Regions from separate parts of the Arthrobacter sp. USHLN218 genome, predicted to be linked through region 2. Evidence: riboswitches for the same ligand, from Rfam matches in the RefSeq annotation. Region 2 holds a riboswitch; each other region holds the start of a gene.
The links. Region 2 has a riboswitch for S-adenosylmethionine ahead of WFH44_RS09825 (flavin reductase family protein). Riboswitches for the same ligand answer to the same signal wherever they lie in the genome.
Positions count from the first base shown of each region.

Region 1: another riboswitch for S-adenosylmethionine. It lies ahead of WFH44_RS19440 (cobalamin-independent methionine synthase II family protein); the one in region 2 lies ahead of WFH44_RS09825 (flavin reductase family protein).
Region 3: another riboswitch for S-adenosylmethionine. It lies ahead of WFH44_RS19480 (LLM class flavin-dependent oxidoreductase); the one in region 2 lies ahead of WFH44_RS09825 (flavin reductase family protein).

Region 1 is NZ_JBBCYT010000010.1:111,995-115,260, reverse strand. Features, by position in the region: gene WFH44_RS19450 (ABC transporter substrate-binding protein) at 1-243, opposite strand, end outside; gene WFH44_RS19445 (CoA-binding protein) at 639-1,055, opposite strand; SAM riboswitch class I at 1,215-1,326, shown strand; gene WFH44_RS19440 (cobalamin-independent methionine synthase II family protein) at 1,339-2,550, shown strand; gene WFH44_RS19435 (ABC transporter ATP-binding protein) at 2,829-3,266, shown strand, end outside.
Region 2 is NZ_JBBCYT010000004.1:3,586-6,851, reverse strand. Features, by position in the region: gene WFH44_RS09835 (SdrD B-like domain-containing protein) at 1-235, shown strand, start outside; gene WFH44_RS09830 (dTMP kinase) at 232-900, opposite strand; gene WFH44_RS09825 (flavin reductase family protein) at 1,003-1,509, opposite strand; SAM riboswitch class IV at 1,564-1,681, opposite strand; gene WFH44_RS09820 (aldo/keto reductase) at 1,765-2,772, opposite strand; gene WFH44_RS09815 (TIGR03885 family FMN-dependent LLM class oxidoreductase) at 2,899-3,266, shown strand, end outside.
Region 3 is NZ_JBBCYT010000010.1:121,508-124,773, forward strand. Features, by position in the region: gene WFH44_RS19475 (LLM class flavin-dependent oxidoreductase) at 1-1,381, shown strand, start outside; SAM riboswitch class I at 1,469-1,559, shown strand; gene WFH44_RS19480 (LLM class flavin-dependent oxidoreductase) at 1,641-3,047, shown strand; gene WFH44_RS19485 (alpha-hydroxy acid oxidase) at 3,184-3,266, opposite strand, start outside.

The DNA of each region.
Region 1 (3,266 bases), on a different contig from region 2:
CACATTCGCCTTCTCGTAGAAGCGTGCCGACTGGGTCTGGAAGTTGTTGATCGGCGCCACTTCGGCGTAAACCAAGGTGCCGCCCTGGACCGGCTGGCCATTATCGGCGGCAGGCTCCGCACCGCCACCGGAATTACCGCCGCAGGCAGCGAGCAGCAGTGCGGAAACGCTGAGGAGGGCGGCGGCCTGGGCCCGCCGGAAGCGGCGCACGGGTTGTGGCGCGTTGTCGTCGTTGATGGCCATGAAGGCTCCTCTCGGTCATTACCGAGGAACGCCATTTCACGCGGGAAGTCTGCCACGCACACGGAGCGGGACAGGGACCAACGGGAAGATGCGGCTAACTCCATCGGTCCTGGCAGGAGCACCCTACGGAGCATGTCCTTCCGCGCTGTGCGCGGCCCTCGGACATGTCCCTTGTTATCGACGCGGACCAGAGGTGATCCAGCGTGACCAGGGTTGCTGCAGCGTCATAGAGCCAGGTCTCTCAGCTGCTCGGGATGGTTACGCGTTCCAGTGTGGGGGGCGGAGGGTCACACTGGAAATAGCCTGCGTCACAACTCGTCATGAAGCGACATTTCCTTGCCTGGCCTGCGGCTTTGTGCTGGAGAAGCGGGATTGCGGCCGCAGCGGTGGGGAGGCTAGAGTCCGAGGGCCGGGGCCTCGATCATGGGGCAGGTGTCCATGACGACGTCGAGCCCGGCGGCTTTGGCGCGTTCCGCGGCGGCTTCTTCGATGACGCCGAGCTGCAGCCAGACGGCCTTCGCTCCGGCCGCGATGGCCTGGTCCACGACGGGGCCGACCTTCTGCGAGTTGACGAAGCAGTTGACCACGTCGATGCCGCCGGGGATGTCGGCGAGCTTGCGGTACCCCCGCTGGCCATGAACGTCTTCGCCCTTGAGGTTGACGGGGATGATCTCCATGCTGCGCTGGTCCAGCATGTACCGGGAGACGCCCAGTGCCACACGACGCGGATTGTTGGACAAACCGACGACGGCCCACCGGGCGGGCGTGGTGAGCAGCCGCTTGATGACTTCCGGATCGTTGACATGGCCCATGCGGCCAGCCTAGCGCCGGGCCGCGCCGCCGGACAGGGCAAGCCCCACCCCCGCGCCCCCACCGGAGCACCCGCACCGGCGCGTCCCGCGCGGAAACCCGCCGCGCCGCCGTCGTTGTTGGATTTGCCAGAACGGGCCGCGATGCCGTTGAGTAAGGGCATCCCATCCCGAGCGGCCGAGAGACCTGGATCGATGAAGCCGCAGCAACCGACCCGATGAGTGCCTCGACGGCCCTGCCACGGAACGGTGCTACTGCCAGGACCGATGGAAAGGCAGCGCTGCTATGTCCCTGAATACCGACCACATCCGCGTCACCCATGCCGGTTCCCTGCCGCGGACCCCGGAACTGATTGCGGCCAACGAGGCGAAGGAAGCCGGCGGCATCACGGACGAATTCCGGCGCCTGCTCGCCGAGTCGGTGGCCGACGTCGTCGAACGCCAGAAGAACCTGGGGATCGATATCCCGAACGACGGCGAGTACGGGCACACCATGTCCTCCTCCGTCGACTACGGGGCCTGGTGGAACTACTCCTTTGCCCGGCTCGGCGGCCTCGAGGCCACCGATGTGGACCGCTGGGCTGACACCGAGGTGCACCGTTCGTCGCCCGGCAACATCGTGCTGACCACCTTCACGGACCGGCGCGACCGGGTGAAGTTCAACGACGCCTATACCGACCCGTCCTCCGGGATCCTGGCGCACCGGAAGTCCGTAAAGCAGCCCAAGATCGCGGGGCCGCTGACGTACACCGGACAGGATCTCGTCGCCTCGGACGTCGAAAACCTGAAGAAGGGCCTGGCCGCGGCGGGGCTTGAAGAAGGCTTCGTGGCGGCCCTCTCCCCCGGCTCGTGCGCCCGGATCGCCAACGACTACTACAAGACGGACGAGGAACTGGTCTACGCCTGCGCCGACGCGATGCGCGAGGAGTACAAGGCGATCATAGACGCCGGCCTCACCGTGCAGCTCGACGACCCGTCGCTCGCGGAGAGCTGGGACCAAATCAGCCCGGAGCCGGCGCTGGCGGACTACCTGAAATTCATCCAGCTGCGGGTCGAGGCCACCAACTGGGCGCTGCGGGACCTGCCGGCGGAACAGATCCGACTGCACGTCTGCTGGGGCTCCTGGCACGGCCCGCACACCACGGACATCCCGTTCGCGGACATCATCGGCTCCGTCCTGCAGATCAACGCCGGCGCCTACTCCTTCGAGGCGGCCAACGTCCGGCACGAGCACGAGTGGCGGGTCTGGGAAGACACCAAGCTGCCGGAGGGCAAGTCGATCATTCCGGGCGTGGTCTCGCATGCGACGAACGTGGTGGAGCACCCGGAGCTGGTGGCGGACCGGATCGAACGCTTCGCCGGGCTGGTGGGACGCGAGTCCGTCATCGCGTCCACCGACTGCGGCCTGGGCGGGCGGGTGCATCCGCAGATCGCCGTCGCCAAGCTCGAAGCGTTGGGCGAAGGCGCGCGGATCGCCACCCGCCGGCTCTGGCGCTGAACCGCCTGCACGTCACCCGGACGCCGGCCGGGCGGCCTTTGTTACGGCGGATGAGGCGCGGGCTTGCCGAAAACCGCCCCGTGACGGTTCAATGGGCTTGACCATCCCGAGCGGCTGAGAGACCTGGCTCTACGACGCCGCAGCAACCCTGGTCGCCGGAGTTCTGCCGTGAACGCCGGTGATATCGAGGTTCATCGCCGCAGGCCGGTGCATCCGCACCGAAGGCGTGATCCGTAGGGTGCTACTGCCAGGATCGATGGAGTGATCCCTTGACTGCATTGGCACCTTCTGCCCGCCCCTCGGCCGCCGCGTCCTCGCAGGCACGCCGTCCCGACCTGTCCTCCGCCCTGCCGGTGTCCTTCAGCGGGCTGCGCCGCACCTTCGGCAGCGGCGGCTCCGCGCACACCGTCCTGCGCGACATCGATTTCGAGGTGCAACGCGGCGAGGTCCTGGCCATCCTCGGCCCGAGCGGCTGCGGCAAGTCCACCCTCCTGCGCGCCACCGCGGGCCTGGACGCCCCGAGCGCCGGCACTGTCAACATAGGTACGACGCCGGTGCAGGGCATCGATCCGCGCTGCGCCTTTGCGTTCCAGGAGCCGAGGCTGCTCCCCTGGCACACGCTGCAAGCCAATGTGGCCATCGGCCTGCCGAAGTCCGCGAGCGCCAAGGCCGGCAAGGCCAAGGTCGCCCGGCTGCTGGAGCTGGTGGGCCTGGAC
Region 2 (3,266 bases):
CGAGGCGGATGCGGCGGCCCCGGCGGCGCCGGACGTCGAACCGGCGGCAATGAATCCCGCGCCGGTGTCGCAGCCTGCCGCCGCGCGGTCTGCCGAGCCGCAGTCCGCCGAAGCAACGGCTCCGCAGCTGGCGTATACCGGCAGCACCGCCACCGCGCTCGCGCCGCTGGCCGCGCTGGCCCTGGCCGCCGGCGCCGTCCTGCTCTGGCTGGTCCGCCGGAAGCCCGCCGCCTAAGAACCTGGGGCCGGGCGGCGGAGGCGGATCAGCTGTTCCAGTTGGTCGGCCACGTCGGCAGGCGGACGGCCGGCGTCGATCACCGCGAAGTCCCCGAAGTCCGCCAGCGCCCGGTAGCGGGCAGCGAACGAGGCCAGTCCCGGGAGGGTTTCTGAGTCCTCCCCGCGCAGGGCCACCCGGGCGAGGGCCTGTTCCGGGAGAATGTCGAAGTAGACCACCAGGTCAGGGCGGGGAAGCAGGGCCAGCAGGCGCGCGGAGAGGCTCCGCCGGACCAGTCCGCGGCTGTGGTCGCGTGCCAGCTGGCAGTAGAGGGAACGGTCGAACAGCACCAGCCCGCCGGCATCCCGGGACTTTCGGTAGGCGGCGCAGGCCATGGCAACGCGAATGGCATTTTCGACGGCGCTCAAGCCCCTGCGGCCGAGCACCCGTTCGGCGGTTGTGCCGAGCCGGTTCGCCCATCGCTCCAGGGTCTTCCGGCCGGCGTAGATTCCGTGGACGGCGACGGGCTCGCCGGCAGTCGCAAACCGGGCCCTCACAGCCTCGGCCGCGGAGGTCTTCCCGGAGCCGTCGATGCCGGCCAGCGCCACGCGGTACGGGCGGCCAGGCGGAGGCTCCTGCGCGTTGGAGCAGGCAGCGCGGGCAGGAACGGGCAGGGTCGCAGTCATGGTCAGGTGCGGCAACGGGCAGGGGCCGCGGCGGGCACACTCGTCATCATCCCGCCTACGCTACGGCGGGAAACTGGGCAGGTGCTGGAAGTAGCCCCGGTATTAGGCGAAGACCGGCTGCTCCAGCCGGCGGAAGGCCGAACCGTGGAAGACCAGCGGCTCGTGCGCGTCGTCGTGCGTGGTCAGGGCGTGCACCCGCAGCAGCACCACGTGGTGGTCGCCGGCCGGAACCTCCTGCTCCACCGAGCAGTCCAACCACAGCGCGGCCTCCTCGAGGAAGAGGGCGCCGTCGTCGGTGGAATGCAGTTGAAGCCCGGCGAAGCGGTCCCCGGACTTCGACGCAATCTGGCGGCAGACGCCGTCGTGCCCCGCACCCAGCACGGAAACGCCGATCCGTCCGGCGGTGCGCACGATCGGCCAGGTGCGCGAGGTGTTCTGCACCGCGAACATCACCAGCGGCGGATCCATGGAGACGCCCACGGTGAAGGAGGATGCGACGATGCCCTGCGGGGCGCCGTCGACAATGGCGCACAGGGCGGCGATACCCGACGGGAAGCGACCGAAGGCCTTGCGGAGGGTGTCAGGCTGCAGATCATCGTGGAGGGACATGCCGGTTCCTTTGCCGTCAGGCGAATCCGCTGGCTTCCTCTACGACCGGCGAATGCGCAGTACTTGCGTCGCTGGCTGTTGGCCAGCGGGCCGAATCATCACCTGGAGCACCCCGCTACGGCGAGAGGGTTGCCGGCCAACCAGCCAGGGCTTGGTGTTGGCACTCATGATTCTGGTTTCCACGCTAAACGCGGCATGCTGCGCGGTCAAACCCCAGCAACACTTCGTAAAGGACCGCCGCGCGGATGCCGGGATCTACTCCGACCGTTCCGGCTCGCTGTACGTTTCGGTGTCCACGTCCGCCTGCTGGCCCGCGCTGTAGCGCGCACCGTGCACGGTCTGCTCGTTGATCAGCTCGTCCAGCCGGGTCATCAGCGGGGCATCAAGTACGACGGCGGCGGCGGCCATATCGTCGTCGAGGTGGGCGATGCTGGTGGTTCCGGGAAGGGCGACGATGTCCTCGCCGCGGTGCAGCACCCAGGCCAGCGCCAGCTGGGCCGGGGTGCAGCCGGCCTCCCCGGCAAGACGGATGAACTCGTCCAGCAGCCGCAGGTTGAGCGGGTAGTTCTGCGCCGAGAAGCGCGGCATGCCGCGGCGGATGTCGCCGTCGGGCAATGACGCCGCATCGCGCACACCGCCGGCGAGGAAACCGCGGGCCAGCGGGCTGAACGCCACGAACGCGGTGCCCAGTTCCTGGCAGGCCTCCAGGGCGCCCAGCTCCGGATTGCGCGTCCAGAGCGAATACTCCGTCTGCAGCGCCGCGATCGGGTGCACCGTGTGGGCCCGGCGGAGCGTGCCGGCGGAAACCTCGGAGAGGCCGATCCCGCCGATCTTGCCCTCGGCCACGAGTTCCGCCAAGGCACCGACGCTCTCCTCGATCGGGATGGTCTTGTCCCAGCGGTGCAGATAGTAGAGATCGATGTGGTCCGTGCGCAGCCGCCGCAGCGCCTCCTCGCAGGTGGCCTTCAGCGTGTGCGGCCGGCCGTCGATCACGCGCTTGCCGTCCACGCTCGTCATGCCGCACTTGCTGGCCAGGAAATACTCGTCCCGCCGCGCGCCCAGGACCTCGCCCACCAAGGTCTCGTTCGCCGTCGCACCGTAGAGCGCGGCCGTGTCGAAGTGCCGCACGCCGCTGTCCAGCGCGTGCAGCAGCAACGCCTCGGCCTCTTCGCGCGGCGGGGGCGTGCCGTAGGCATGGCTGAGGTTCATGCACCCCAGCCCGATGCTGCCGACGTCCCTGGTCCCGATCCGGCGAGTGCCCATGCTGTACCTTCCGCTGCGTGCGTGCCAACGCTTCTTCTTAGCACACGCCTCCTTCCGGTCCGGCATCGCCCGCCCGATTCCAGCGCATGCCTCGACAAGCCCCGGACAGCCCGGTAAGCATGGATCGTGGCTGTCATCGGGTTCCATGCATCGCACGAACAGATCGCTCCGGCCCAGCTCCTGGCCGACGTCCAACTGGCCGAGCAGGCCGGCTTCGGCGCGGCCATGTGCTCCGACCACCTGGAGCCCTGGTCCGCCCGGCAGGGCCATTCCGGCTTCGCCTGGTCCTGGCTAGGTGCCGCGCTCGCCACCACCAAGCTCCGCTTCGGCGTCGTCACCGCGCCGGGCCAGCGCTACCACCCCACCGTCATCGCGCACGCCTCCGCCACCCTCGCCAGCATGTTCCCGGGCCGCTTCTGGTTCGCCCCCGGCAGCGGGGAGAACATCAACGAACACGTCACCGGGGACGGCTGGCCTGCCAAGGACGTCCGCCA
Region 3 (3,266 bases), on a different contig from region 2:
GAACACGCCCAGCCACATCCTCGGCGGGCAGTGGCGCCACCCCCAGGCGCAGCAGCACCGCTTCAACGAGCTGTCGCTGTGGACGGACCTGGCCCGCCAGCTGGAGGACGCCAAGTTCGACGCCATGTTCTTCGCCGACGTCGTCGGCCTCTACGGCGACCACGAAGGTGGTTGGGCCTCGCATGTCCGCCGGGGCATGCAGGTTCCGACCCACGACCCGTTGGTGCTCTGCTCGGCGCTGGCCGCGACCACCAAGGACATCGGGCTGGCCATGACAAGCTCCGTGATCCAGTCCGATCCATTTCAGCTGGCCCGCCAGATGTCCACCCTGGACCACATCTCCGGCGGCCGGGTTGCGTGGAACATCGTCACGAGCGTGCTTGAGAATTCGCACCGGAACTTCGGTGCCGATGGACTCACCGCCCACGACGACCGCTACGACTGGGCAGATGAATACGTCGAGGCCGCGTACAAGCTCTGGGAAGGCTCGTGGGAGGACGGGGCCGTGCTGGCCGACAAGGAGCGCGGCATCTTCGCCGATCCGGCCAAGGTCAACAAGATCCACCACCGCGGCGCCCGCTATTCCATCGAGGGACCGCACTTGGCAACGCCCAGCCCGCAGCGCACACCGTTCCTGTTCCAGGCCGGCAGCTCTACCCGGGGCCGCAGCTTTGCGGCGGCCCACGCCGAGGCGACCTTCCTGTTCGCCCCGCACACGGACTACGTTCGCAAGCAGGCGGCCTCCATCCGCTCCCTCGAAGCCGAAGCAGGCCGGGCCCCTGGCGACGTGAAAATCTTCGCGGGACTCTCGTTCGTCGTCGGCAGCACTGAGGCGGAGGTGAAGCGCAAGGAGGCAGAGTACGACGAGTACCTGGACCTGCACGCGATCATCGCCCACATCGGCGGCGGCATCGGCGTCGACTTAGGCGGCCTGCCGCTCGATACTCCGCTGGGCGAGCTGTCCACTGAAGGAGCACGGGGCGTGCTCGAGGCGGCGATCGCCTCGGTGCCCGGCGGCAAACCGACCGTCGGCGACCTTGCCCTCTACCGCGCCAAGGCCCAGCAGATCGCCGGCACTCCCGAGCAGATCGTTGACGAGCTGGAACGCTGGCAGGACGCCGGCATCGACGGCGTGAACGTGATGAACCAGATCCTGCCTGGCTCCTATACGGACTTCATCGAAGGGGTGCTGCCCGAGCTGCGCAAGCGCGGCCTGGCGCAGACCGAGTACCAGCCGGGTACGCTGCGCGAGAAGGTCTTCGGACGCGGGGCCCGGGTGGAACCGACCCATCCGGCGGCACGTTTCCGCGGCGCGTTTTCGGAGCATTCCGCCGCGGCTACGGAAAGGCTGCCCGTGCACGACGGCGGCCAGCCGGGGTAGCACGGTCCTCGTGCGGACCGGCGCGGGTTACCGGGTGTGACGGAAGCGTTTCGCGTTCGCAGCCCGTGCCGGTTCAATGGGAAGAAGTAACCATCCAGAGCGGCTGAGAGACCTGGCTCGTTGACGCCGCAGCAACCACCTCGCGAGAGGAAGGTGCTACCGCCAGGACCGATGGAGATGCAGAATCTTTCCGTTGGCCGCTCCGGCAGCAACGCCTCGCGGCCTTCGCGCGCACTTCACGGTCGGGAAGGAGCCTGAAATGACATTGCACAGCCCGCAGCGCCACATCCGCTTCAACGCCTTCGACATGAACTGCGTCGGCCACCAGTCGCCCGGCCTCTGGCGGCACCCGGAGGATAAGTCCGCCGACTACAACACCATCGGCTACTGGACCCACCTGGCCAAGGTGCTGGAGAAGGGCCTCTTCGACGGCCTCTTCATCGCCGACGTCCTGGGCACCTACGACGTGTTCGGCGGTTCCAACGAGACCACCCTGCGCGCCGGCACCCAGGTCCCGGTCAACGACCCGTTCCTGCTGGTCTCGGCGATGGCCGCGGTCACGGAGAACCTGGGCTTCGGCGTCACCGCGGGCACGGCCTACGAGCATCCCTACCCGTTCTCCCGCCGCCTGGCCACGCTGGACCACCTGACCAACGGCCGCGTCGGCTGGAACGTCGTCACCGGCTACCTGCCCTCCGCCGCGCGGAACATGGGCCAGGAAGACCAGATGGAGCACGACGAGCGGTACAACCACGCGGACGAGTACCTCGAGGTCATTTACAAGCTGCTCGAAGGCTCCTGGGAGGACGACGCCGTCGTCAAGGACAAGGTGAACAGCATCTTCACCGACCCGTCCAAGGTCCACGAGATCGGCCACGAGGGCAAGTACTTCAAGGTGCCCGGCATCGCCATCACCGAGCCGAGCCCGCAGCGCACCCCCGTGATCTTCCAGGCTGGCGCCTCCAAGCGCGGCACCCAGTTCGCCGCGGAGAACGCCGAGGCCGTCTTCGTGACCTGCCCGACCAAGGAAATGCTCGCCGCGTCGGTCAAGAAGATCCGCGACGCCGCCGAGGCCGCCGGCCGCGGCCGCTACGACGTCCGCATCTACGCCATGCAGACCATCGTCACCGGCCCGGACAACGAGACGGCGCAGGCCAAGTTCGAGGAGTACAAGTCCTACGCGGACATCAACGGCGCGCTGGCCCTGATCTCCGGCTGGATGGGCGTTGACCTGTCCACCTATTCGCCGGACGACGTGATCGGCGCGAACGTGAAGTCCAACGCCATCCAGTCCTCGGTCGAGACCTTCCAGAAGGCCTCCGGCGACAGCGGCGAGCCGTGGACCATCCGCCAGCTGGCGGAATGGGTCGGCGTGGGCGGCTTCGGCCCGATCACGGTCGGATCCGGCGCGCAGGTCGCCCAGGATCTGGTCTCCTGGGTCGACGAGACGGACGTTGACGGCTTCAACCTCGCCTACGCCATCACGCCGGGAACCTTCGAGGACATCGTCGAATTCGTGGTCCCCGAGCTGCAGAAGCTCGACGCCTACCCCACGGAGTACGCGCCGGGCACCCTGCGCAACAAGCTCTTCGGCCAGGGCGACCGCCTGCCGGAGCAGCACCGGGGCAGCCGCTACCGCATCGGCAGCTCCGTGGCCTCGGTCTAGCGGACGCTTTTCGGGCCGGACTATAGGGGAACAACGACGGCGGTGCACTACCTTCGCGAAGGTGGTGCACCGCCGTCGGGCTTTCCCGGGTGCGCGCGTGCGGCGCCGGCTGCCGTCAACGCTCCCGGCTGCGCGCTTAGAGCCCGCCGGTCTCCGTGGCCGCCGGGCGCAGGCGCAGCATTTCGGGCTGCAGGTCCTTGATGCTGGCGGCGCCCATGA